Regions from separate parts of the Bradyrhizobium sp. USDA 4504 genome, predicted to be linked through region 4. Evidence: predicted binding sites of a transcription regulator. Region 4 holds the regulator's gene; each other region holds the start of a gene.
The links. The regulator PhoB, encoded in region 4, activates phosphate uptake and scavenging genes when phosphate is short. The targets are predictions, from matches to a motif close to TGTCATNNANCTGTCAT.

Region 1: ACVMB1_RS09410 (acetoacetate decarboxylase) is a predicted target of PhoB. The motif match lies at 2,325-2,341, and genes of this name have one in related genera.
Region 2: phnC (phosphonate ABC transporter ATP-binding protein) is a predicted target of PhoB. The motif match lies at 2,644-2,660, and genes of this name have one in related genera.
Region 3: ACVMB1_RS10465 (DUF47 domain-containing protein) is a predicted target of PhoB. The motif match lies at 1,625-1,641, and genes of this name have one in related genera.

The regions. Positions count from the first base shown of each region.
Region 1 covers NZ_JBSSGV010000001.1:2,132,686-2,138,698, reverse strand. The annotation lists gene ACVMB1_RS09420 (carbohydrate porin) at 1-171, opposite strand, end outside; gene ACVMB1_RS09415 (transporter) at 196-1,215, opposite strand; gene ACVMB1_RS09410 (acetoacetate decarboxylase) at 1,358-2,143, opposite strand; gene ACVMB1_RS09405 (patatin-like phospholipase family protein) at 2,384-3,547, shown strand; gene ACVMB1_RS09400 (acyl-CoA carboxylase subunit beta) at 3,657-5,216, opposite strand; gene ACVMB1_RS09395 (IclR family transcriptional regulator) at 5,146-6,013, opposite strand, start outside.
Region 2 covers NZ_JBSSGV010000001.1:821,168-827,180, forward strand. The annotation lists gene hemC (hydroxymethylbilane synthase) at 1-35, shown strand, start outside; gene ACVMB1_RS03480 (DUF1045 domain-containing protein) at 42-731, opposite strand; gene ACVMB1_RS03485 (alpha-D-ribose 1-methylphosphonate 5-triphosphate diphosphatase) at 741-1,913, opposite strand; gene ACVMB1_RS03490 (transferase hexapeptide repeat family protein) at 1,910-2,575, opposite strand; gene phnC (phosphonate ABC transporter ATP-binding protein) at 2,787-3,602, shown strand; gene phnD (phosphonate ABC transporter substrate-binding protein) at 3,682-4,614, shown strand; gene phnE (phosphonate ABC transporter, permease protein PhnE) at 4,698-5,582, shown strand; gene phnE (phosphonate ABC transporter, permease protein PhnE) at 5,579-6,013, shown strand, end outside.
Region 3 covers NZ_JBSSGV010000001.1:2,345,260-2,351,272, forward strand. The annotation lists gene ACVMB1_RS10455 (branched-chain amino acid ABC transporter permease) at 1-565, shown strand, start outside; gene ACVMB1_RS10460 (branched-chain amino acid ABC transporter permease) at 567-1,535, shown strand; gene ACVMB1_RS10465 (DUF47 domain-containing protein) at 1,681-2,325, shown strand; gene ACVMB1_RS10470 (inorganic phosphate transporter) at 2,426-3,430, shown strand; gene sugE (quaternary ammonium compound efflux SMR transporter SugE) at 3,491-3,805, opposite strand; gene ACVMB1_RS10480 (peptide chain release factor 3) at 3,959-5,578, shown strand; gene ACVMB1_RS10485 (FAD-dependent oxidoreductase) at 5,642-6,013, opposite strand, start outside.
Region 4 covers NZ_JBSSGV010000001.1:6,464,967-6,470,979, forward strand. The annotation lists gene argF (ornithine carbamoyltransferase) at 1-355, opposite strand, end outside; gene ACVMB1_RS30410 (aspartate aminotransferase family protein) at 355-1,563, opposite strand; gene ACVMB1_RS30415 (GcrA family cell cycle regulator) at 2,051-2,563, shown strand; gene phoB (phosphate regulon transcriptional regulator PhoB) at 2,804-3,514, opposite strand; gene phoU (phosphate signaling complex protein PhoU) at 3,660-4,376, opposite strand; gene pstB (phosphate ABC transporter ATP-binding protein PstB) at 4,483-5,301, opposite strand; gene pstA (phosphate ABC transporter permease PstA) at 5,298-6,013, opposite strand, start outside.

The DNA of each region.
Region 1 (6,013 bases), 4.3 Mb from region 4:
GTTGGAAAACCCCTCACCGATATAGGTCAGGCTGAACTGGTAGCCGGCTTCCTCGAGCGCAGCCCGCGTATCCGCAATCCGGTCGGCGAAGGGCTGGTCCTCCGCATGCGCCGGCGCGCCGAGTGCGAGGCCCGCGGCCACCAACATCGCGGGGGAGAGAACTCTGTACATGGGAAATGCCGCGGTGCGATCGCGCTATTTGACGATGCCGAGCCGCCGCATCAGCAGATAGGCCAGCAGCGCCGACCCGGCCAACAGGCCTGCGGCCACCAGAAATCCGCTGTCGACGTCGGTCAGCGGCAATCCCTTGGTGTTCATGCCGAAGATGCCTGTGACGAGCGTCGGCGGCAGCAGCATCATGGTGACGACGGACAAGGCGTGGAGGTGCTTGTTGCTCTCCTCCTCGAGCTTGAAGCGCAGCTCTTCCTCGAGCAGGCGGCTGCGCTCGTGCAGTTCGACGATGTCGTGGTCGAGGCCGTCGAGCCGCTGCGCGAGCTTGCCGGCCTGCAGCCGCAGCGCCGGGCTGAGATTGTCGGTGTTCTTCTGCTCGAGCCGGTGAAACAGCACGCGCAGGCCGGCGAGCTGGCGATGCAGTCGCACACAGGTGCGGCGCATCCGGCTCAGATTCTTGCGCAGCTCCGATCCGGTATCCTCGGCGAGCACCCGCTCCTCGATCGCATCGATATCGGTGCCGATCTTGTCCGCCATGCGGTCCATGGTATCGGCGATCTCGTCGACGATCTTCTCCAGCAGCGCCGCGACGCTGCCGACGCGATGGCCACCTTCGAGCACGCGGCGCGTCGCATCAGCGGAGCACAGCGCCTGATGGCGGCCGCTGACCAGGAGGCGTTCGGTCATCGCAAAGCGGAGAAAGCCGGTCTCCCGGGTCGCGGCGTCGATATCCCGCACCAGATCGGAAAACACGCCGTAGACGCAATTGTCGACGACGTGGATCTGCTGGAAATTGTCATTCGACAGCAAGAGGTCCCGCGCGAGCTGCGGGATGTGCATGTTGGCGAGCCATGCCCGGGTGCGGACGTCGGTCAGGTTGAAGTGCAGCCACAGCCTTCCGTCATGGCTCGGCTCGATCGGCGCATCGATCGGAAGCGCCTCGGCACGGCCGTCGTGATGCAGGCGGAACGCCCAGACCAGACCGGGGACCGCCTCACGGGTCAGCAGCGACCCGACCGGAGCGGGAGGTGGATCAGCCAGCATGGCCGCCCTCCAAGGCAATCGACAACGCAACCGCGCGAAATGACATGTTCAAAGCCTCGCCCACGCGCAACGCTGAGCAAGCGCGTCCCTTCGACGGAACATAGGAGGACGCGCCTGTTACAGTGTTATGTCAGCGACCGCCCTACTCCGCCGCAAGACCGGTCGGCGCCGCCGCCTCCGCGGCCTCCTTGTTGTAGTCATGCACGACGCGGCCGAACGGCAGCGTCAGATCGGCGAGGAAGTGGTGCGCGCCGACGACACGCTTGACCGGGAAATCGGCGACCGGTGCATTGACATGCGGCACCAAATGCAGCCGGCCCGGTCCGATCCAGGAGCCCTTGACGACGATGTCGGTCAGGTTGATCGCGACCAGCTGGCAGACCTCGAGATGCCCGTCGACGCCGGGGATCATCTTCAGATTAACTTGCGTCTTCGACAGCGTGGCGCGGGTGACGTCGCCATTGCCCGCCATGCTCTCGTGCTTGTAGCCCATCGTGCCCATCGCAACGAGCTGGCCGGCATATTCCAGCGTGCCGGTCAGCGTGTCCTTGACGATCTCGAGCTTGGGATGAGCGTACTTCTTCGGAAAGCCCCAGATCTCACGGCCGGCCGCGATCGGCGGATCATCGTCGAGATACATCTGGCAGACGAAGTTGACCTCTTCGCCATGCAGGCGCGCGGGGATCACGAGGCCGGACTCGGTGTAGCTGCCGAAGCCGGAGCTGTCGGGCATCTTGATCCATTCGTAATGCACGAACGCCTGCTCGATCGGCTCCAGCGGCTCGGGCAGGCCGGCGCGGATCAACTCCGGATCGGTCTCATAGGTGATGACGAGGAATTCGCGATCGATGAAGCGATACGGACCGGCGGGATAGCTCGGGCCGGCGGCCGGCATCGACGGACGCTTGAGCAGATCTTCCCTGCGCATCGCAATAACCCCCTGTTTGAAAAATTTTCCCGGAAGCTAACGGCCGAGATTGACAGCGATGTGAGGAATTTCCGTCAGGCGCATGACCGCGGTTGCGCGTCGCGACCCGCGTCGCGTTGCCGAGGCCAATGCTAACCATGCAGGCAGGCATGCCGGATGCGCCGAGTGTGGGCGCCGCAATTGTCATCACGGCGTCATCGGCGCGCTGAATTCTCGCCGCGAATTTCTGGAGTGTCTGATATGGACGCGCGAACCCCGCATTTCGACGACATCGATCACGCGACGCCGGGCTGGCGTCCGGAAGGCTGCGATCGCGTGGCCCTGGTCCTGCAGGGCGGCGGCGCACTCGGCGCCTATCAGGCTGGCGTCTATCAGGCGCTGCATGAATCCAACATCGAGCCCGACTGGGTGTGCGGCGTCTCGATCGGCGCGATCAACTCGGCGATCATCGCCGGCAATCCGCCCGAAAAGCGGCTGGAGCGGCTGCACACATTCTGGGATCGCATCACCAGCCGCAAGATCTGGCACTACACTCCGGACGGCGACGTCTTCCGCAAGGCGCGCAATTTCACCAGCTCATGGCTGACGACCACGCTCGGACAACCCGGCTTCTTCACCCCGCACCAGGCCAATCCGTGGTTCAGCGCGGCCGGCGCGCGCACCGCCACCAGCTACTACGACACCACGCCGCTGCGCGAGTCCTTGCTCGAGCTGGTTGATTTCGACCGCATCAATTCCAAGAAGATACGCTTCGCGGTCGGCGCAGTGAACGTGCTGTCCGGCAACTTCATCTATTTCGACAATGCCCATGACGAGATCATTCCCGAGCACATCATGGCGAGCGGCGCGCTGCCGCCGGCGCTGCCGATGGTGAAGGTCGGCACCGACCATTTCTGGGACGGCGGCATCGTGTCCAACACGCCGCTGCAGCATCTGCTCGACCAGGAAGACAACATGAACTCGCTGGTGTTCCAGGTCGACCTGTTCTCGGCGCGCGGCGCGCTGCCGCGCGACATCCAGGACGTGATGGCCCGGCACAAGGACATCATGTATTCGTCGCGTACCCGCTACAACACCGACGTCTATCGCAAGACCTACAATCTGCGCACCGCCCTGCACAATGCGCTGGGGAAGATCCCCGACGATCAGCTGTCGGACGAGGAGCGCCAGCTCAAGAAGGCAAACGCCCGGCTGCCGGGCATCACGCTGTTGCAGCTGATCTATCAGCAAAAGGCCTATGAGGGCGACGCCAAGGACCACGAATTCTCCGGCACCTCTATGCGCGAGCACTGGGTGAGCGGGCACGAGGACACCAAGCGCTCGCTGAAGCGGCGCGAATGGATCAAGATGCCCGAGAACGGCATGGGCATCGTGATCCACGACGTGCATCGGGAGGCGGAGTAAATAAGGCCGTCATTGCCGGGCTTGACCCGGCAATCCATCCCGCTTCGGATGACTCATTCGATGGATGCGCGGGTCAAGCCCGCGCATGACGCGTTGAGTCTGAGGGCCCTTACGGCCGCGTCGACATGTTGCTCGGCGGACCAGCCTTGCGGATCGGTTCGGCGAGGCGCGCGAACTCGCAGAGCAGCGAGCGCGTCTTGCGCGGGTCGATCACCTCCTCGACCCAGAACTTCTCGGCCGAGCGGAACGGCGAGCGCAGCTTGTTGAGGCGATCCTCGATCTCGCGCAGCTTGGCGGCGGGATCGGCGGCCGCATCGATCTCGGCGCGATAGGCCGCCTCGATACCGCCTTCGAGCGGCAGCGAGCCCCAATAGGCCGACGGCCACGCATAGCGCATCGAGAAGCGGTTGGCCGGCTGATGCACCACGCCGGCGACGCCGAAGGCGTTGCGGATGATGATGGTGCACCACGGCACCGTGCTCTGGTTGACCGCCGCCATCGCCCGCACGCCGTGGCGGATGGTCGCCGTCTTCTCCGCCTCGAGCCCGATCATGAAGCCCGGGCAGTCCATCAGATAGACCACCGGCAGATGGAAGGTCTCGGCGAAGTCGACCCAGCGCACCACCTTCTGGCAGGCGTCAGCGGTCCACGAGCCGCCATAGTGGAACGGATCGCTGGCGAGCAGCAGCACCGCCCTGCCCTCGATCCGCGCCAATCCGGTGATGATCGGGCGGCCGAAATTGGTGCCGACCTCGAAGAACGAGCCCTTGTCGACGACGGCATCGATGATCGGCCGCATCTTGTAGACCTGCCGGCGGTTGCGCGGCACGGCGGTGAGCAGCGATTCCTCTGCACGTTCCGGATCGTCGGTGCAGGGAATGGTCGGCGGCAGGTCGTAGACCGACGACGGCAGATAGGACAGGAAACGCCGCGCATAGTCGAACGCCTCCTCTTCGGTCTCGACGGCCTGGTCGATCGCGCCGGCGCGGGTCTGGATGTCGGCGCCGCCGAGCTCTTGCTTGGTCAGATCCTGACCGAGGCGCTTCACCACCGGCGGGCCGGCGACGAACATCGCGGAGCTCTTGGTCATGACCGAGTAGTGGGTGGCGGCAAGCCGCGCGGCACCGAGGCCCGCGACCGAGCCGAGCCCGAGACCGACCACCGGCACGCGGGCCAAATTGGCGGTCGTGTACCAGTACCAGCGCGTACCGCCGACGCCGCCGGGCAGATTGGCCGCGCCCCTGGTCTCGATCGTCTTCACCGAGCCGCCGCCGCCGGAGCCCTCGATCACGCGAACGATCGGCAGGCGGAAGTCGTGCGCCATCTCCTCCGCCATCAACGGCTTGGCGGAAATCGATGCATCCGCCGAGCCGCCGCGCACGGTGAAGTCGTCGCCGACCACGACGACGGTGCGGCCGTCGACCCTGGCGCGGCCGAACACGCAGTTCGCCGGCGTCAGGTGCTTGAGTTCGTTGCTCTCGTCATATTCGGCAATGCCGGAGATGGCACCGACCTCATGGAAACTGTTCTGGTCGACGAGCTTGTCGATACGCTCACGAACCGTGAGCCGGCCCTGGTCGCGTTGCCGCTTGACCTTGTCAACGCCTCCCATCTCCCGCGCGAACGCTTCGCGGCGGGCGAGGTCGTCGAGTTCCGGCTTCCAGTTCATTCACTGCTCCCGTCTTGAGGATTTTGTTGTTGTTATGGGCGGTCACCGGAAGCGACTTGCGCTCGATCCGATTGCTGAAGATGTCGCCGTCGGCGCCTTCGAGCAGGCTGCCGAGCGCGGCCGCGAGCTCGACCATTTGCGGCGCGACCTCGCGATGCAGCCGCGCCTCGTCATACATCGCCGAGAGCAGGCCGATCGTGGTGACCACATAGGTCTGATACTGCGGCGACCACAGCGGCACCGCGACGCCGTTGATGTGCGGGCTCCACAGTCCGCAGGCGACGACGTAGCCGTGCTCCTGCAAATGCCGGCGGTTGGCCTCGATGCGCGGCGTCAGCATCTTGGCGCTGTCGGGCAACTCGCCTTCCATCTCGGCGATCAGCGCGTCGCCGACCGCGGGATCGAGCGCGGCCGTGTAGGCGTGGCCGGCCGCGGTGGTCGCCATCGAAATCCGGCTGCCGGTGGCCTCATGCAGGCCGAGCGCGTTCGCCGCGCGGGCGAACTCCAGATAGACCAGGTGAAAGCGGTCGGGGATGACGAAGCCCACCGTGCCGGGCAACTGATCGGCGACATCCTGCAGGCGCAGCCGGATCAGATTGCGCAGCTGCAGCCCCTTCATCATCGTGGTGCTCATCGCGACCGCGCTCGGGCCGATGCGATATTTCTGGTCGCGCGGCAGATAGACCAGCTGACCCATCCGCGTCAGCGTGTGCGTCAGCCGTGACACCGTCGAACGCGGCAGGCCGCAGCGGTTCGAGATCTCGAGATTGCCGAGCCGGGCCTCGTGTCCCTCGAAG
Region 2 (6,013 bases), 5.6 Mb from region 4:
CCGAGATCATCGCCCGCACCCGGGCGGAGGAATAGCGCGCGCTACGCCCGCAACGGCCAGCTGCCGATGATGCGGAAGCGCGATGCGCTGTCGGTCTGCTTGAACAGCGCGATGCGGTCGATTGCGAGCCGCGCGAGGTCGACCGCCGCGAACCGTGAGCGCAGCTGCGCCACGATCGGGCCGCGCCGCTCGTCGCTCAGCCGCCCTGTCAGCGTCATGTGGAAGCGGAACTCCTCCATGACGTAGGGATAGCCCCAGCGGTCGAGATAGTCGCACTGCCGCGCGGTGAGTTTCTCTGGCCTGCGGCGCGCGCGATCTTCCGGCGTCAGCGGCGCGCGGAACGCGTCGAATTCGGTGACGCAATCGGCGGCAAGCTGCTGCAGATCATCCGAGCGGCTGGCCGGGATCACCGCGATGAAGCCGCTGATCGCATCGACCACCGGTTCGATCACCGGAATGCGCCGCGCGCGGCCGGCGAAGGCGGCACAGGCATCGAGAAGCTCGGCCTCGCTCCGACCGTCGGCGAGCGCGGTGGGCGCCTTCAACGTGGCGTGGAATCCATACTTGCGCGGATCTTCGGTGACCTCGCGCCAGTCGGACGTGACGCCGTCGGGAAACGGCAGGTCGTCGCCTGACACGGAATCGTAGCCGAGCAGCGTCGAACCGAAGCGGTGCAGCGCGCTGTCGGGTGACGGCGCATAATAGATCGCGTAGCGCGGAGTGCTGGCCATGGGACTGAGCTACGCCGCCGCAACCGTCTTGCGCGGCGCGAGCGAATGAACGAGGCAGCTCGCGTCCGCCAGGTGCACCAGCCGTCCGGCCGCTATCACGGCGACGATGCGCGGCCGCAGCGGCACCTTGTCGTCGACGACGATGATGTCGGCACGGCGGCCCGCGGCGAGCACGCCGCGATCGGCGAGCCCGGCCGCGCGGGCCGGCGCTTTCGAGATCAGGTCCCAGGCCCTGGCGAGCGGCAGGATGCCGTCGTCGGCGAGGCGGAACGCCGCGAGCAGCTGCGCCGGATAGTAATAGTCCGACGCCAGCACCGAGCAGAGGCCCTGTGCGATCATGTCGGATGCCTTGGTCCAGCCGGTATGGCTGCCGCCGCGCACCACATTGGGCGCGCCGAACACGATGAAATCGCCCGCCGCCGCGGCGTCGCGCGCGGTCTCCTCGTTGACAGGGAATTCGGCGATCACAGCGCCGAGCGCGCGAAACTCCTGGCGCATCGCCGGGCTGTTGTCGTCATGCGAGAGCATGCGGATATCGGCCGCGCGCGCGGCGGCGGCGAGTCGCGCGATCGAGGCGGGCACCTCGGGGCGGCGCGCCACGATCCGGTCGAGCATGTCGTTGACGGCCTCGACGGAGAGCCCGGTGCGCTCGGCCAGCTGGTTGCGCTTCTTCGGCTTGACGTTGCTGTGGTCGTTGAAGGCGAACAGGTCGATGCGGCCTTCACTGAGCCATTGAATGATCTCGGCCTCGGCCTCGAGATTGTGGGTCTCGTGGCGCAGATGGAAGCGGGTGTCGGCGGCGAGCTGCGGCTGCAGCGCCTCGATCGCATCGAGCAGCTTGCGCGCATTCTCCGCGCTGCGCAGGCCGGGCTCCCACGACCAGGTCGTGCCGTGAAACACGGTGGTGATGCCGTTGGCGATCGCCTGCCGGTCGCTGTCGATCAGCGCCACGTCGGTCGGGAAGTCGACGCCGGGGCGCGGCATCATCTGCCGCTCGAACGCATCGCCATGCAGGTCGATGATGCCGGGCAGCACCAGGAGGCCACTGGCATCGATGTGAAGCACGGCGCGACCCTGCTCGGCGTCGAGCGCGCCGATGTCGCGGCCTGCGGTCCGCAGCGAGGTCTCGACCAGGGCGCCGTCAACCAGCGTGCGCCCGCCCTCGATGAAAATGTCCGTCACGATGCGGCGCTCCGTTGTTTGGCTTGCGATTTGGATACGGCCTCGGCCTCGTACTTGTCGAGGAATTCCTCGACCGCGAGCTTGCGAAAGTCGGGCAGGACGCGGCGGAGCGTCTCGTGATCCCAGTCCCACCATGCGAGCGCGGCGAGGCGGTCGGCGATCGTCTCGGAGAAGCGCCGCTTCACGGGCCGCGCCGGATTACCGGCAACGATGGTGTATGCGGGAACGTCCTTGGTCACGATCGCGCCGGCAGCGACGACAGCGCCGGTTCCGATGTTCCGTCCTGGTAACAGGATCGCACCGTGCCCGATCCAGACGTCATGGCCGATATGCACGTGATGCGCACGTCGCCAGTTGAAGAAGTCGGTGTCGTCGCTCTCTCCGGGGAAATACGCGCTGGCGCGGTAGGTGAAATGCGCTTGAGTCGCGCGATGCATCGGGTGGTTGCCGGGGTTGATGCGGGTCATCGCCGCGATCGAGCAGAACTTGCCGATCGAGGTGTAGGTGATCTGGCTGTCGTTCACGACGTAGGAATAGTCATCCATGCTCACTTCAAGCAGGATCGTGCGCGCGCCGACCTCGGTATATTTGCCGAGCTTGCTCTCACGGACCGACGCGGTCGGGTCGACGGTCGGCACAACCGAGAGTGTTTTTCCGGCCATCAGGGCCTCCGCAAATCTTCAAGAATCTTGGGCTTCCGGGGGATGCGCGCTCGTCATCGGGATGCTTGATGACAACATCATGACGTTGCGATGACGGCAAGGGAGCGACAAGGGAGGGGTGTGGACGATCGCCGCACCGCAGCGCTGTCGTCACATAACTGTAAAACGCCGGGGATAGCGATGGCCCAACGAGGCGCGGTTGGAGCATTACATGCTGGTGGTGGAAGGTTTGACGTGCCGTTTCGGCACGAAAGCCGCAGTCGACAACGCGTCCTTTTCGATCGCGCCGGGCAGCTTTGTCGGCGTGATCGGCCGCTCCGGCGCCGGCAAGTCGACGCTGCTGCGGATGATCAACCGTCTCGCCGATCCGACCTCCGGCCGTATCCTGTTCGAGGGCACCGACGTCACCGCGTTGCGCGGCAAGGAACTGCGGCGGTGGCGCGCGCGCTCGGCGATGATCTTCCAGCAGTTCAATCTGGTCGGCCGCCTTGATGTGCTGACCAACGTGCTGATGGGCCGGCTGGCCCAGATTCCGTCATGGCGCTCGCTGGCGCAGGTCTGGCCGGAGCAGGACAGGGCGCTCGCACTGTCGGCGCTCGAGCAATTCGACATCGCCCAGCTGGCGGCACAGCGCGCCGACCAGCTCTCCGGCGGCCAGCAGCAACGCGTCGCGATCGCCCGCGCGCTGGTGCAGGAGCCCGACATCATTCTCGCCGACGAGCCGATCGCCTCGCTCGATCCGCGCAACACCAAGATCGTGATGGACGCGCTGCTGCGCATCAACAAGCATTTCGGCATCACGGTGCTTTGCAATCTGCACTCGCTCGACCTGGCGCGGACCTATTGCGACCGCCTGGTCGGCATGGCCGCGGGTCGCGTGGTGTTCGATGGCGCCCCCGCGGCGCTCACCGACCATATCGCCCGCGAGCTCTATGACCTCGAGGCCAATGACGTCATCGGCGCAGCACCGCTGCCCGCGCCCGACGGTGCAACTGCGCCGGCACTCGGCACCGCAGCCGCGGCCTGAGCGTCGCGCATTTTTCAATCTGGGAGGCCGGGCATTTTGCCCGGCCAACAGGTGCAACTACAACAAAAGAGGGGTAGTCATGTTCACTCGTCGCATCATTCTGGCTGGCGCCGCCGCGCTGGCATTTGCCGGTTCGGCCTCCGCGCAGGACTGGAAGGCAAAGTATCCGGAGCTCACCTTCGCGGTGGTGCCGGCCGAGAACGCCTCCGGCGTCACCGAGCGCTGGACGCCGTTCGTGGCGTATCTGTCGAAGGAGCTCGGCGTGAAGGTCACACTGCGCATCGCCAACGACTACGCGGCCGTCATCGAAGGCCAGCGCGCCGGCAACATCCAGATCGCCAGCTACGGCTCGGCCTCGTTCTCTCGCGCGCGCCTGACCGGCGTCAAGACCGACGCGTTCGCCAACGATATGAACGCCGACGGTTCGACCGGCTATTACTCGGTGTTCTTCGTCAAGGCGTCGAGCCCGTACAAGACCGTCGAGGACCTGAAAGGCAAGAATCTCGGCCTGGTCGATCCGAACTCGACGTCCGGCAACAACGTGCCGCGCTTCGAACTCAACAAGATGGGCATCGCGAACGCCGAAGGCTTTTTCGGCAAGGTCGTGTTCACCGGCAGCCACGAGAACGCCGTCCTGGCGCTGTCGCAGGGAACCGTTGATGTGGCCGCCAACCAGTGGACCAACGAGGATGATTCCACGCTCGCCCAGATGCTGACCAAGGGCATGCTGAAGAATGCCGACGGCTCGGCGATGAAGAAGGATGATTTCCGCATCATCCACAAGTCGGCGCTGATCATCAACGGCCCCTATGCGTACAACACCGATCTTCCGGAGGACCTGAAGGCCGCGATCGCAAAGGCCTTCTTCGACGCCCCGACCAAGGACAAGGCCGCCTTCGACCGTCTGTCCGACGGTCAGAAGAAGGGCTTCCATCCCGCCACCACCAAGGATTGGGACGGCACCATCGAGCTGATCAAGTTCGTCGACGGTTTGCGAAAGAAGGCGAGCTGATCGCACGCCTGACGTCACGAGGGTCGGGCGTATAGCCCGGCCCTTTCTCTCCACTCAACTCCGAACCGGACTGGCACGCGTCGATGGCGACCGCCGTATCCATTCTTCCAGCGCAGCAACTGGCGACGCTGGGGGACGCCTACCGCAAGTCCGTCGCACGCAAGCGGTTGAAGGCCGCGCTGGCAACGGCGGCATTCTGTGCGGTGCTGGTGATCGCGGCGTTCGGCGCGGAAGTGAACCTGCGCACGCTGTTCACCTATTTCGGCAATTTCGTCAGCTATTTCGATCGCATCCTGACGCTGGATTCCGGCGCGCGGGTCTGGACCGATCCCGCCGAATGGTTCTGGGGTTGGCATAAGTGGCTGAAGATGCTCGGCGAGACGATCCTGATCAGCTATGTCGGCACGCTGACGGGTGCCGTGCTCGCCTTCGCGCTCAATTTCTTCGCGGCCCAGAATACGTCGCCGGGCCCGTGGGTACGTTTCACGATCCGCCGCCTGCTGGAATTCGCCCGCACCGTCCCCGGCATCGTGTTCGCGCTGATCTTCGTGATCGCGTTCGGCCTCGGGCCGATGGCCGGCGTGCTGGCGATCGCGATCCACACCACCGGGGCGCTCGGCAAGCTGTTCGCCGAGATCGTCGAGAATGCCGACATGAAGCCGGTCGAGGGCATCCGCTCCACCGGCGCGAGCTGGCTGTCCTGCATGCGCTTTGCCGTGCTGCCGCAGGTCTCGGCCGGCTATGCCAGCTATGCGCTGCTGCGCTTCGAGATCAACGTCCGCGAGGCGTCGGTGATGGGCTTCGTCGGCGCCGGCGGCATCGGCCAGGAGCTGGTGGTCGCGATCCGCAAGTTCTACTATTCCGACGTCAGCGCCATCCTCATCACCATCATCGTCACCGTCTTCATCATCGACATCTCGACCGGCTGGCTGCGCGGCCGGCTGTTCGGCAAGGAGACCCGTCGATGAGCCAGATGCCGAGGCCGGACACCGCGGAACTGCGCGCGAAGTACCCCGACGTCTTCGAACGTCCCGCATCGGCACGGTTGGCGATGCCGGCCATGATCGCGGCGGCGCTCGCGATCTTCGTGTTCGGACTGGTCGATCTCGATTTCTCGCCGTCCAGGCTGATCGCGGGCCTCGGCCAGCTCGGCTGGATCACGATGCTGATGCTCCCGCCGAATCCGGGCTCGTCGTTCCCGCTCTACATGCAGGCGCTCGGCGAGACGCTGTCGATCGCGGTGCTCGGCACCACGCTTGCCGCGCTGCTGGCGCTGCCGGTCAGCCTGCTGGCGGCGCGCAACATCATCCCCTCGAACCTGATCCGCTTTCCGGTGCGCCGCTTCCTCGATTCGATCCGCGGCGTCGATACGCTGATCTGGGCGCTGGTCTGGATCAAC
Region 3 (6,013 bases), 4.1 Mb from region 4:
CGGCATCGCGCTGATCGTGCAGGGCGTGTTCCAGAACTATTTCGGCTCCTCGGGCCTGCCTTACTCGATCCCCGATCAGCTCAAGGGCGGCGTCAATCTCGGCTTCATGTTCCTGCCGATCTATCGTGGCTGGGTCGTCATCTTCTCGCTCGTGGTGTGCCTTGCGACCTGGTTCCTGATCGAGAAGACGCAGCTCGGCGCCTACCTGCGCGCCGCGACCGAGAACCCGACGCTGGTGCGCGCGTTCGGCATCAACGTGCCGCGCATGATCACGCTGACCTACGGGCTCGGCGTCGGTCTTGCCGCGCTTGCCGGCGTGCTGTCGGCGCCGATCAACCAGGTCCGTCCGCTGATGGGCGCCGATCTCATCATTGTGGTGTTCGCGGTGGTCGTGATCGGCGGCATGGGCTCGATCATGGGCTCGATCATCACCGGCTTCGCGCTAGGCGTGATCGAGGGACTGACCAAGTATTTTTATCCCGAGGCCTCCAACACCGTGGTGTTTGTCCTGATGGTGGTGGTGTTGCTGGTGAAGCCAACGGGACTGACGGGACGGGCGGCTTGATATGTCAGCATTGACCGACGATACACTTCCGATCACGCCGCGCGCGATGCGCGACGAGATGATCGTATTCGCCGCGATGGCGCTGCTGCTGGCGATCGTGCCGTGGACGGGGATCTATCCGTTCTTCGTCATGCAGGCGCTGTGCTTCGCGCTGCTCGCCTGCGCCTTCAACCTCCTGATCGGCTATGGCGGCCTGCTGTCGTTCGGCCACGCGATGTTCCTCGGCACCGCCGGCTACGTCTCGGCCCACGCGCTGAAGGTGTGGGGGCTGACGCCGGAGCTCGGCATCCTGGTCGGCACCGCGGCCGCGGCCTTGCTCGGCCTGGTCACCGGCTACATCTCGATCAAGCGGCAGGGCATCTATTTCTCGATGATCACGCTGGCGCTGTCGCAGCTGCTTTACTTCCTCTATTTGCAGGCGCCGTTCACCCATGGTGAAGACGGCATCCAGGGCATTCCGCAAGGCCACCTGCTCGGCATCTTCGATCTCTCGAAGCCGCTGGTGCTTTACTATGTCGTGCTGGTCGGCTTCCTCGCCGGGTTCCTGCTGATCTACCGCACCATCAACTCGCCGTTCGGCGAGGTGCTGAAGTCGATCCGCGAAAACGAGCCGCGGGCGATTTCGCTTGGCTACAAGACCGACCAGTACAAGCTGCTCGCCTTCATCCTGTCGGGCACGCTGGCGGGCTTTGCCGGCTCGCTGAAGGTGTTCGTGGCGCAGAATGCCTCGCTCACCGACGTGCACTGGTCGATGTCCGGTGAAATCGTGCTCATGACGCTGGTCGGCGGTCTCGGCACCATCTTCGGCCCGGTGGTCGGCGCCTTCGTGATCATCGCCATGCAGCAATATCTCGCCGGTTTCGGCCAGTGGGTGACGGTGATCCAGGGCGTGATCTTCGTGGCCTGCGTGCTGCTGTTCCGGCGTGGCCTGGTCGGTGAGCTGGCCCATTTGTTGCGGCGGTCGCTGTAGGGCAGGTCCCGGCGACTTTCGGCCGACATAGCGGTGGACGACCGCCCGCTCGGGCGGTCGACCCCGATGCTTTCCCCGCCAGATGCTCTATGACAGTTCTGTGACAGTCGCTAAAAGGGCTGTCCCGGAATGATGGAACTGAGACATGCTGCGCTGGTTTCGCGCCTTCCTGCCCAAGGAAGAGCGGTTTTTCGACCTGTTCGCCCGACACGCCCGGACCTCCGTGCAATGCGCATTGGCGTTGCAGGACATGCTGAAGGGCGGGGAGGAGACTCCGGTCTTTTGCCAGCGCGTCAATCAGTTCGAGAACGACGCCGATAGCGTCACCCGCGAGGTCCTGACCGCGGTTCGCCGCACCTTCATCACCCCGTTCGATCGTGGCGATATCAAGAACCTGATCACCTCGATGGACGACGCGGTCGACCAGATGCAGGCGACCGCAAAGGCGGTCATGCTGTTCGAGGTGCGCGAGTTCGAGCCGCCGATGCGCGAGATGGGCGGCCTGATCGTCGAATGCGCCAATCTGGTCGGCCGCGCGCTGCCCCTGTTGCAGTCGATCGGCCACAACGTCTCGATGCTGACCCAGATCACCGAGGAACTGACCAAGCTCGAGGGCCGGGTCGACGATCTCCAGGATATCGGGCTCAAGGAGCTGTTCCTGAAGCACCGCGACGCCAACACGATGGACTACATCGTCGGCGCGGAGATCTACGACCATCTCGAGAAAGTGGCCGACCGTTTCGACGACGTGGCGAACGAGATCAACTCGATCGTGATCGAGCAAGTCTGAGCATGATCCGGAAAAGTGTGATGCGGTTTTCCCTGCGACAAACACGAAGCGTTTGCGCGGCGATCATGCTCAACAAAGCACAATAGGGCAGGGCCATCACGTGGACGCCACGCTGGGTCTTCCGATTCTGACCATCCTGATCGCGGTCGCGCTGCTGTTCGACTTCCTGAACGGCCTGCACGATGCCGCGAACTCGATCGCGACCATCGTCTCGACCCGCGTGCTGCGGCCGCAATATGCGGTGGTCTGGGCGGCGTTCTTCAACTTCGTCGCGTTCCTCGTGTTCGGCCTGCACGTTGCCAACACGATCGGCACCGGGATCATCGAGCCGTCGGTGGTGGATGCGACCGTGATCTTCGCAGCATTGGTCGGCGCGATCGTCTGGAACGTGATCACCTGGGCGCTGGGCATTCCGTCGTCGAGCTCGCACGCGCTGATCGGCGGCCTGGTCGGCGCCGGCATGGCGAAGGCGGGGATTTCGGCGGCGGTGTGGAGCGGGCTCTCCAAGACCTTGCTCGCGATCGTGCTGTCGCCGCTGGTCGGCTTCCTGCTGGCGCTGGTGCTGGTCGCGATCGTGTCCTGGCTCTCGGTGCGCTCGACGCCGTTCGCGGTCGATCGCGCATTCCGCATCCTGCAATTCGCCTCGGCGTCGCTCTATTCGCTCGGCCATGGCGGCAACGACGCGCAAAAGACCATGGGCATCATCGCCGTGCTGCTCTATTCGCAGGGCCATCTCGGCGACACCTTCGAAATTCCGTTCTGGGTGGTGCTGGCCTGCCAGGGCGCGATGGCGCTGGGTACCCTGATGGGCGGCTGGCGGATCGTCCGCACCATGGGGCTGCGGATCACCAAGCTGACGCCGATGCAGGGTTTCTGCGCCGAAACCGGCGGCGCCGTGACGCTGTTCATGGCGACCTATCTCGGGGTTCCCGTATCGACCACGCACACCATCACGGGCGCCATCGTCGGCGTCGGCGCCGCACGGCGGCTTTCCGCCGTGCGCTGGAATGTGGCGAGCTCGATCGTCTACGCCTGGGTGATCACGATCCCGGCGTCGGCCGCGGTCGCAGCCGCGAGCTATTGGGCGGTGCAGATTCTGAAGTAGCGTTTTCGAGCGAAGTGGAAGCCGGTTCGCGTTAAGAAAACGCGTCCCAAAAAGGAGTAATCAGCCGACCAGCTTCAGCCCGACGATGCCGGCAACGATCAGTCCGATGCTGGCAAGCCGCATCGCGGTCGCGGGTTCGCCGAGCAGGATGATGCCGAGCGCCGCGGTGCCGACCGCGCCGATCCCGGTCCAGACCGCATAGGCGGTTCCAATCGGCAGCGTCTTGAGCGCGAGGCCGAGCAGGATCACGCTGCCGGCCATCGCCGCCAGCGTCAGCACCGACGGCACCAGCCGCGCGAAACCTTCGGTATATTTCAGCCCGATCGCCCAGCCGATCTCGAGCAGGCCAGCGGTGAACAGAATGGTCCAAGCCATCACGAACCCTCCAGATAAGGCAGGGTCGTCCCCGCGAATGGTATGGTGAGGAGAAGGTCGTCCTTCCGGTGCCCATATGGGGATGGTGCGGGCGTTCCGCATTGCGACAAAACGCCCTTGATTGCGCCCGTTTTCCCTGCCAAATGCCCCGCCATGTCCGACATTTCAGTTTCAGCCGAATCGCCGTCCCGCTCGCCGCTTTCAGAGGAAGTGGCGCGACGGCGTACCTTCGCGATCATCTCGCACCCGGACGCCGGCAAGACCACGCTGACGGAAAAGCTGCTGCTGTTCGGGGGCGCCATCAATCTCGCGGGCCAGGTCAAGGCCAAGGGCGAGCGGCGCAACACGCGCTCGGACTGGATGAAGATCGAGCGCGAGCGCGGCATCTCGGTCGTCACCTCGGTGATGACCTTCGAGTTCAACGACCTCGTGTTCAACCTCTTGGACACGCCGGGCCACGAGGACTTTTCGGAAGATACCTATCGCACGCTGACCGCGGTCGATTCCGCTGTGATGGTGATCGACGCGGCGAAAGGCATCGAGGCGCGCACGCGAAAGCTGTTCGAGGTGTGCCGGCTGCGTGACATCCCGATCATCACCTTCATTAACAAGATGGACCGCGAGAGCCGCGACACGTTCGAGCTTCTGGACGAGATCGAGAAGACGCTGGCGCTCGACACGACGCCGATGACCTGGCCGGTCGGCCGTGGCCGCGACTTCCTCGGCACCTATGACGTCGTCAATGGCGGCGTGCGGCTACTCGAGGGCGGCGGCGCCAAGACCGGCGCCACCGAGCAGATCGACATCGCCGATCTCGGCAAGCGCAATCCCAATCTCGACGTCGCCGAGGTCAAGGACGAGCTCGCGCTGGCCTCGGAAGCCTGCAAGCCGTTCGAGCTCGCGGCGTTCCGCGAGGGCCACCTGACGCCGGTCTATTTCGGCAGCGCGCTGCGCAATTTCGGCGTCGGCGATTTGCTCGAAGGCCTCGGCAAGTTCGCGCCGGCGCCGCGCGCGCAGGACTCGGATTTGCGCAAGGTCGAGGCATCGGAGCCGCGCATGAGCGCATTCGTGTTCAAGATCCAGGCCAACATGGATCCGAACCACCGTGACCGCATCGCCTTCGCCCGGCTGTGCTCGGGCAAGCTCAGCCGCGGCATGAAGGCCAAGCTGGTACGCACCGGCAAAAACATGAGCCTGTCGAGCCCGCAGTTCTTTTTCGCGCAGGACCGCTCGGTCGCCGACGAGGCCTTTGCCGGTGACGTCGTCGGCATTCCCAACCACGGCACGCTCAGGATAGGCGACACCCTGACCGAGGGCGAGGATCTGACCTTCGTCGGCGTACCGAGCTTCGCGCCGGAAATCGTCCGCCGCGTCCGGCTGATCGACGCGATGAAGGCGAAGAAGCTGAAGGAAGCCTTGCAGCAGATGTCGGAGGAGGGCGTCGTGCAGGTGTTCCGCCCGCGCGACGGCGCGCCCGCCCTGGTCGGCGTGGTCGGCCCGCTGCAGCTCGATGTGTTGAAGGCGCGGCTCGATGCGGAATATTCGCTGCCGGTCGAGTTCGAGATCAGCGAATTTTCGCTGGCGCGCTGGATCTCGTCCGACGACCGCAAGCAGCTTGACGCCTTCATCTCCGCCAACAATTCCGGCATCGCCGACGACGTCGACGGCGATCCCGTGTTCATGGCCAAGAACGAGTTCTATCTTGGCTACACCCGCGAGCGCGCCGAGGGCATCACCTTCTCCAACGTCAAGGACGTGAAGAAGAAGGCGTAGTGGCGCTCGCTCCGGTGTCGTCCCCCGGGAAGGCGGGGGACCCGGTACGCCGCGGCTTCTCCGTTACTCGCTACGGTTCTCGGCGGGGAGGTGACTGCCGAAAAAGTCGATGAGGCTCTGCGGTGCGTTGGCGCCGTAGCACAACTCGAGGAGCTCCTCCGCATCAGCCGCTTCGGACGCGCTGCGGGGAAACAGGTCCTCTTCATAGGCGGCGAGCGCGGCCTCGACGTCACCTGGGTTGGCAGCGATCGCCGCGCCGAGTTCGGCACCGTCGTACATTGCGAGATTGGCGCCTTCACCCGATGGAACCATCAGATGCGCTGCATCGCCGAGCAGCGTGACGCCGGGCACGTGGTCCCATTGATGTGCGACCGGAAGCGCATGGATGAGGCGCAGCACCGGCGCCGTCTCGCCATCGGTGATCAGCGCGGTCAG
Region 4 (6,013 bases):
CCGCGAGCTCGAGCAGCGCGTCATGGTTGAGGATGCGGATCATGATCGCATCGACATAGCGCGACAGCACGCGCGCGGTGTCGGCGATGGTCTCGCCGCGGCCGAGCTGCATCTCGGCGCCGGTCAGCATGATGGATTCACCGCCGAGCTGGCGCATGCCCACGTCGAACGACACCCTTGTGCGGGTCGACGGGCGCTCGAAGATCATCGCCAGCGTCTTGCCTTCGAGCGGCTTCCTGCCCTTCTCATGCGCCTTCAGCTTCGCCTTCATGGCGGCTCCGGCGGACAGCATGTTGCGCAGTTCGCCGAGCGGCAGCTCGTTGATATCGAGGAAGTGACGGACCGGCTTGCTCATTATCCAGCCGCCTTCTTCGGCTGCGCCACCGACAATGTCGCGCAGGCGCGCTCGAGCGCGGTGATCGACTGGTCGATCTCGGACTCGGTCACGATCAGCGGCGCCAGGAACCGCACCACATTGTCGCCTGCGCCGACGGTGAGCAGCTTCTCGCTGCGCAGCGCTGCGATCAGGTCGCCCGACGGCACCACGGCCTTGACGCCGATCAACAGCCCCTCGCCGCGTACCTCCGACAGCACGCCGGGATAGCGGTCGACGACGGAGGCGAGCTTCTGCTTGAGCAGCAGCGACATCTTCTGCACATGCTCGAAGAAGCCGGGTTTCAGCATGACGTCGAGCACGGCATTGGCGGCGGCGACCGCGAGCGGATTGCCGCCGAAGGTCGAGCCGTGCGAGCCGGGCGCCATGCCGGCCGCGGCCTGCGCGGTCGCCAGCACCGCGCCGATCGGGAAACCGCCCCCGAGCGCCTTGGCCAGCGACATCACGTCCGGCGTGACGCCGGTGCGCTTGTAGGCGAACAGCTCGCCGGTTCGGCCCATGCCGGTCTGCACCTCGTCGAAGGCGAGCAGCAGGCCGTGCTCGTCGCACAGCGCGCGCAGTGCCTTGAAGAACGCCTGTGGCGCCGAGCGCACGCCGCCCTCGCCCTGCACCGGCTCGATCAGGATGCCGGCGGTGTGCGGACCGATCGCCTTCTTCACCGCGTCGATGTCGCCATGCGGCACCTGGTCGAAGCCGTCCATCGGCGGGCCGAAGCCCTCGAGATATTTCGCCGAGCCGGTCGCCGCCAGCGTGCCCAGCGTGCGGCCGTGGAAGGCGCCCTCGAAGGTGATGATGCGGTAGCGCTCGCCATGGCCCTTGGAGAAGTGATAGTGGCGGACCAGCTTGATCACGCCCTCCATCGCTTCCGCGCCGGAATTGCAGAAGAACACGAAGTCGGCAAAGCTCTGCTCGCACAGCCGCGCGGCAAGCACCTCGCCGTCCGGGCTCTTGAACAGGTTCGACATGTGCCAGAGCTTGGTCGCCTGTTCCTGCAGCGCCTTGACGAGATGCGGATGCGCGTGCCCGAGCGCGTTGACCGCGACGCCCGAGGTGAAATCGAGATAGCGGTCGCCGTTGGTTGCGATCAGCCAGGCGCCCTCACCGCGCTCGAAACCGAGATCGACCCTGGCGAAGACGGGGAGCAGATGCGACGTGGCAGCGTTGGTCATGACGATCACTGACGGTTTTTAAGCCGACAATTGCCGCGCGCCTTGACGCCAGCGCAGCAACGGCCAGCTTCGGAAAACAAAACGGCCGCCTTTGCGGGCGGCACGTGGCGGGCATTCTATGCTGCGGTCGGTAAGTGTCAATCGCCACGAAGTGGCCTTCCTGCAATGCGAAACGAGCGCAATCCGGAGCATTCCGGTGCGGTGGAAAAGCCTCATCGCGATGCTTAACTGTGTGGGAACATGTGGACGCACGACCGCGGACTCTTGCGCCAGAGTCACGCCATATTGTAGCGTTTGGCCTGTCGGGTACGACATCTCGTGCGGCGGTACTGGACCCTCTAAGTAGCCTTTGTGTCTCGCGTAAACGTTCGGGCGCAACACCGTGCCCGGCGAGGGCTAAGGGATTCTGGCCGCAGGGATATTTGTCCAGATTGGCTCGCAGCGCCGCTCCAATGATTGGCCGGCGCTACGCGAAGGGAAGAATGCGATGACTGTATTGACCTGGTCCGACGATCGCGTCGAGCAGCTGAAGAAGCTCTGGGAGTCCGGCCTGTCGGCCAGCCAGATCGCGGCGGAACTTGGCAATGTGACGCGAAACGCCGTGATCGGCAAAGTGCATCGGCTCGGCCTCTCCGGCCGCGCCAAGGCACCCTCCACGGCCGCGCCGCGGCAGCGCAAGGCCCGCCCCGCCCAGCACATGATGCGGGTGGCGCGCCCGGTCTCGCGCGGCAACACCGCGCTGGCGCACGCCTTCGAGGCCGAGATGGAGCCCGATCCGATCTCCTACGACAATGTGGTGCCGATGAGCCAGCGGCTGTCGCTGCTCGAGCTCAACGAGGCCACCTGTCACTGGCCGGTCGGCGATCCCTCGAGCCCGGAATTCTTCTTCTGCGGCGGCAAAGCGCTCGGCGGCCTGCCCTATTGCGCGCATCACTCGCGCGTCGCCTACCAGCCCGCCGCCGATCGCCGCCGGCCGTCGGCGAAACCGCAGATCAAGTGAGCACTCGGGAAAACGACGGAAGACCTCAAAGACAAATCCCCGCGAAAGCGGGGATTTTTTTGTGTGACCCAGCCCGGCTATATCACCAGCGTCGTCCCGGCGCAGGCCGGGACCCATAACCACGAATGGGTGTTGTTAGAAAGCCGTCTGGCCGCGTGCCGATTGCGCTGGCCGCAGCGTATGGGTCCCGGGTTTCGCCGGGACGACGCCGTGTTGCGGTTTATGAATGCCGCATGGCCGTTACGGCTGCGGCTCGGCCTTGGCAAAGCGGTCGTCGAGCGCGTAGCCGGCGCCGCGCACAGTGCGGATCGGATCCTGCTCGCGGCCCGGATTGAGCAGCTTGCGCAGGCGGCCGATATGCACGTCGACGGTGCGCTCATCGATGTAGATGTCGCGGCCCCAGACGCTGTCGAGCAATTGCTCGCGGCTGAACACGCGGCCGGGATGCTCAAGGAAGAATTCGAGCAGGCGATACTCGGTCGGCCCGAGATCGATCGGACGGCCCGAGCGCGCCACGCGGCGCTTCTCGCGGTCGAGCTCGATGTCGCCGTAGGTCAGCACGGTCGCAAGCCGCTCCGGGCTGGCGCGGCGCAACAGGCCCTTCACCCGCGCCAGCAGCTCCGGCACCGAGAACGGCTTGACGATGTAATCGTCCGCGCCGGTGGCAAGCCCGCGCACGCGCTCGCTTTCCTCGCCGCGCGCGGTCAGCATGATGATCGGAAGCTGCTTGGTCTCGGGCCGCGCCCGCAGGCGGCGGCACAGTTCGATGCCGGACAGGCCCGGCAGCATCCAGTCCAGCACCACGAGGTCGGGAACGCGCTCCTTCAGCCTTGTATCCGCATCGTCGCCGCGCCCCACCGTCTCGACATCGTAGCCTTCCGCATCGAGATTGTAGCGCAACAGCGTCGTCAGCGCTTCCTCGTCTTCGACTACCAGAATGCGTGCGCTCATCGGTTTAAGTTCTTTCTCTGTGGTGATCCGTTGCCCAGACGCAAACCGAAACGCTTACTTCCTTGAGCATAGTCCCCGCGGAAACGATTTGTCGCGAGGATCATCCAGTTTCGCTCTTGCCGGTTCCGTGCTTGCCGATCATGCCTCAGTTGCCCGGCACCGTGGTGGCAAAAGTGGTCATGTCGCCCTTCGGGCGCTTGTCGGTGATCTGCTGGCCCTCGATCATGTAGAACACGGTCTCGGCGATATTGGTGGCGTGATCGCCGATCCGCTCGATGTTCTTGGCGCAGAACATCAGATGGATGCAGAACGAGATGTTGCGCGGATCTTCCATCATGTAGGTGAGCAGTTCGCGGAACAGCGAGGTGCAGATCGCATCGACCTCCTCGTCGCCCTTCCAGACGTTCATCGCCGCCGGCAGGTCGTGCGCGGCATAGGCGTCGAGCACCGACTTGACCTGCGACAGCACGAGGTCGGTCATGTGCTCGAGGCCGCGGATCAGCTTCAGCGGCTGGAAATCGCTCTCCAGCGCCGCGACGCGCTTGCCCATGTTCTTGGCGAGGTCGCCGATCCGCTCGAGGTCGGTGGCGACGCGCATCGCGCTGACGATCTCACGCAGATCGATCGCCATCGGCTGGCGGCGGGCGATCGTCAGCACCGCCCGCTCTTCGATGTTGCGCTGCAGATTGTCGATCTCGATGTCGGCGGCGACCACGCGCTTGCCGAGCGCGACGTCGCGACGGATCAGCGCGTCGACCGACTCGGTAATCATCCGTTCGACCAGGCCGCCCATCTCGGCGACCAGGCGAGTCAACTCCTGCAGGTCGCTGTCGAATGCCTTGGCGGTATGTTCAGAAGCCATCGCTTGTCTCCCTCAACCATGATCCCGGGGATCATGGTTTCGTGTCCTGAATTTTAGCATGACCTGATCGGAAAACCGGTTTCCACTTTTCCGGATCATGCGCCGGTCAACCGAACCGGCCGGTGATGTAGTCCTGGGTGCGCCGATCGCTCGGTGAGGTGAATATCTTGTTGGTGTCGTCGAACTCGATCAGCTCGCCGAGATACATGAAGGCGGTCTTATCGGAGACGCGCGCCGCCTGCTGCATGTTGTGGGTGACGATCGCGATCGTGTAGTCCTCGGAGAGCTCCTGGATCAGCTCCTCGACCTTGGCGGTCGAGATCGGGTCGAGCGCCGAGCACGGCTCGTCGAACAGGATCACCTCGGGACGCACCGCCACGGTGCGCGCGATGCACAGGCGCTGCTGCTGGCCGCCGGAGAGCGACAGGCCGGAGGCGTTCAGCTTGTCCTTGACCTCGTTCCACAGCGCGCCGCCGCGCAGCGCCTTCTCGACCCGGTCGTCCATCTCGGACTTCGAGATCTTCTCATAGAGGCGGATGCCGAAGGCGATGTTCTCGTAGATCGTCATCGGGAACGGCGTCGGCTTCTGGAACACCATGCCGACCCGCGCGCGCAGCAAGTTGAGGTCGAGCTTGGGGTCGAGAATGTTGGTCTGGTCCAGCATCAGCTGGCCGACCGCGCGCTGACCCGGATACAGGTCGTACATCCGGTTGAAAATGCGCAGCAGGGTCGACTTGCCGCAGCCGGACGGGCCGATGAACGCCGTGACGCGGTTGGTGCCGAGCGCCAGGTTGATGTTCTTCAGCGCGTGGTGCTCGCCGTAATAGAAGTTGAGGTTGCGCACCGTGACTTTCGGCGGCGCTTCCGGCAGCGGAACCTGGGGAATGTGGCCTGCGGCAGTCGTGGAGACGGAAAGCTCGGTCATTTTGCGGCCCTTTCGGCACCAAGGATACGCGCGCCGATATTCAACGCGAGCACGGTGAATGTGATGAGCAGCGCGCCGCTCCACGCCAGCTCTTTCCAGTAGGCGTAGGGGCTCTGCACGAAGTTGTTGATGGTCACTGGCAGGTTGGCCATCGTCTTGGTCAGATCCAGGCTGAAGAACTGGTTCGACAGCGCGGTGAACAGCAGCGGCGCGGTCTCGCCGGCGACGCGGGCGGTCGCCAGCAGCACACCGGTGATCAGACCCGATCGCGCGGCACGATAAGCGATCCGCTTGATCACCAGCGAACGCGGCAGGCCGAGCGCGGAGGCGGCCTCGCGCAGCGGATTGGGCACCAAGAGCAGCATGTCCTCGGTGGTGCGCAGCACGACCGGGATCACGATCACCGCGAGCGCAAGGCTGCCTGCGATCGCCGAGAAGCCGCGCATCGGCACCACCACCGCACCATAGATGAACAGGCCGATGATGATCGAGGGCGCGCTGAGCAGGATGTCGTTGATGAAGCGGATCACCGAGGTCAGCTTGTCGTGCTTGCCGTATTCGGCGAGGTAGGTGCCGGCGAACAGGCCAAGCGGCGCGCCGATGCCGACGCCGATCACGGTCATGATGACCGAGCCGACGATGGCGTTGAGCAAGCCGCCTTCGGTCGAGCCGGGCGGCGGCGTGTTCTGGGTGAACAGCTGCACGCTGAGGC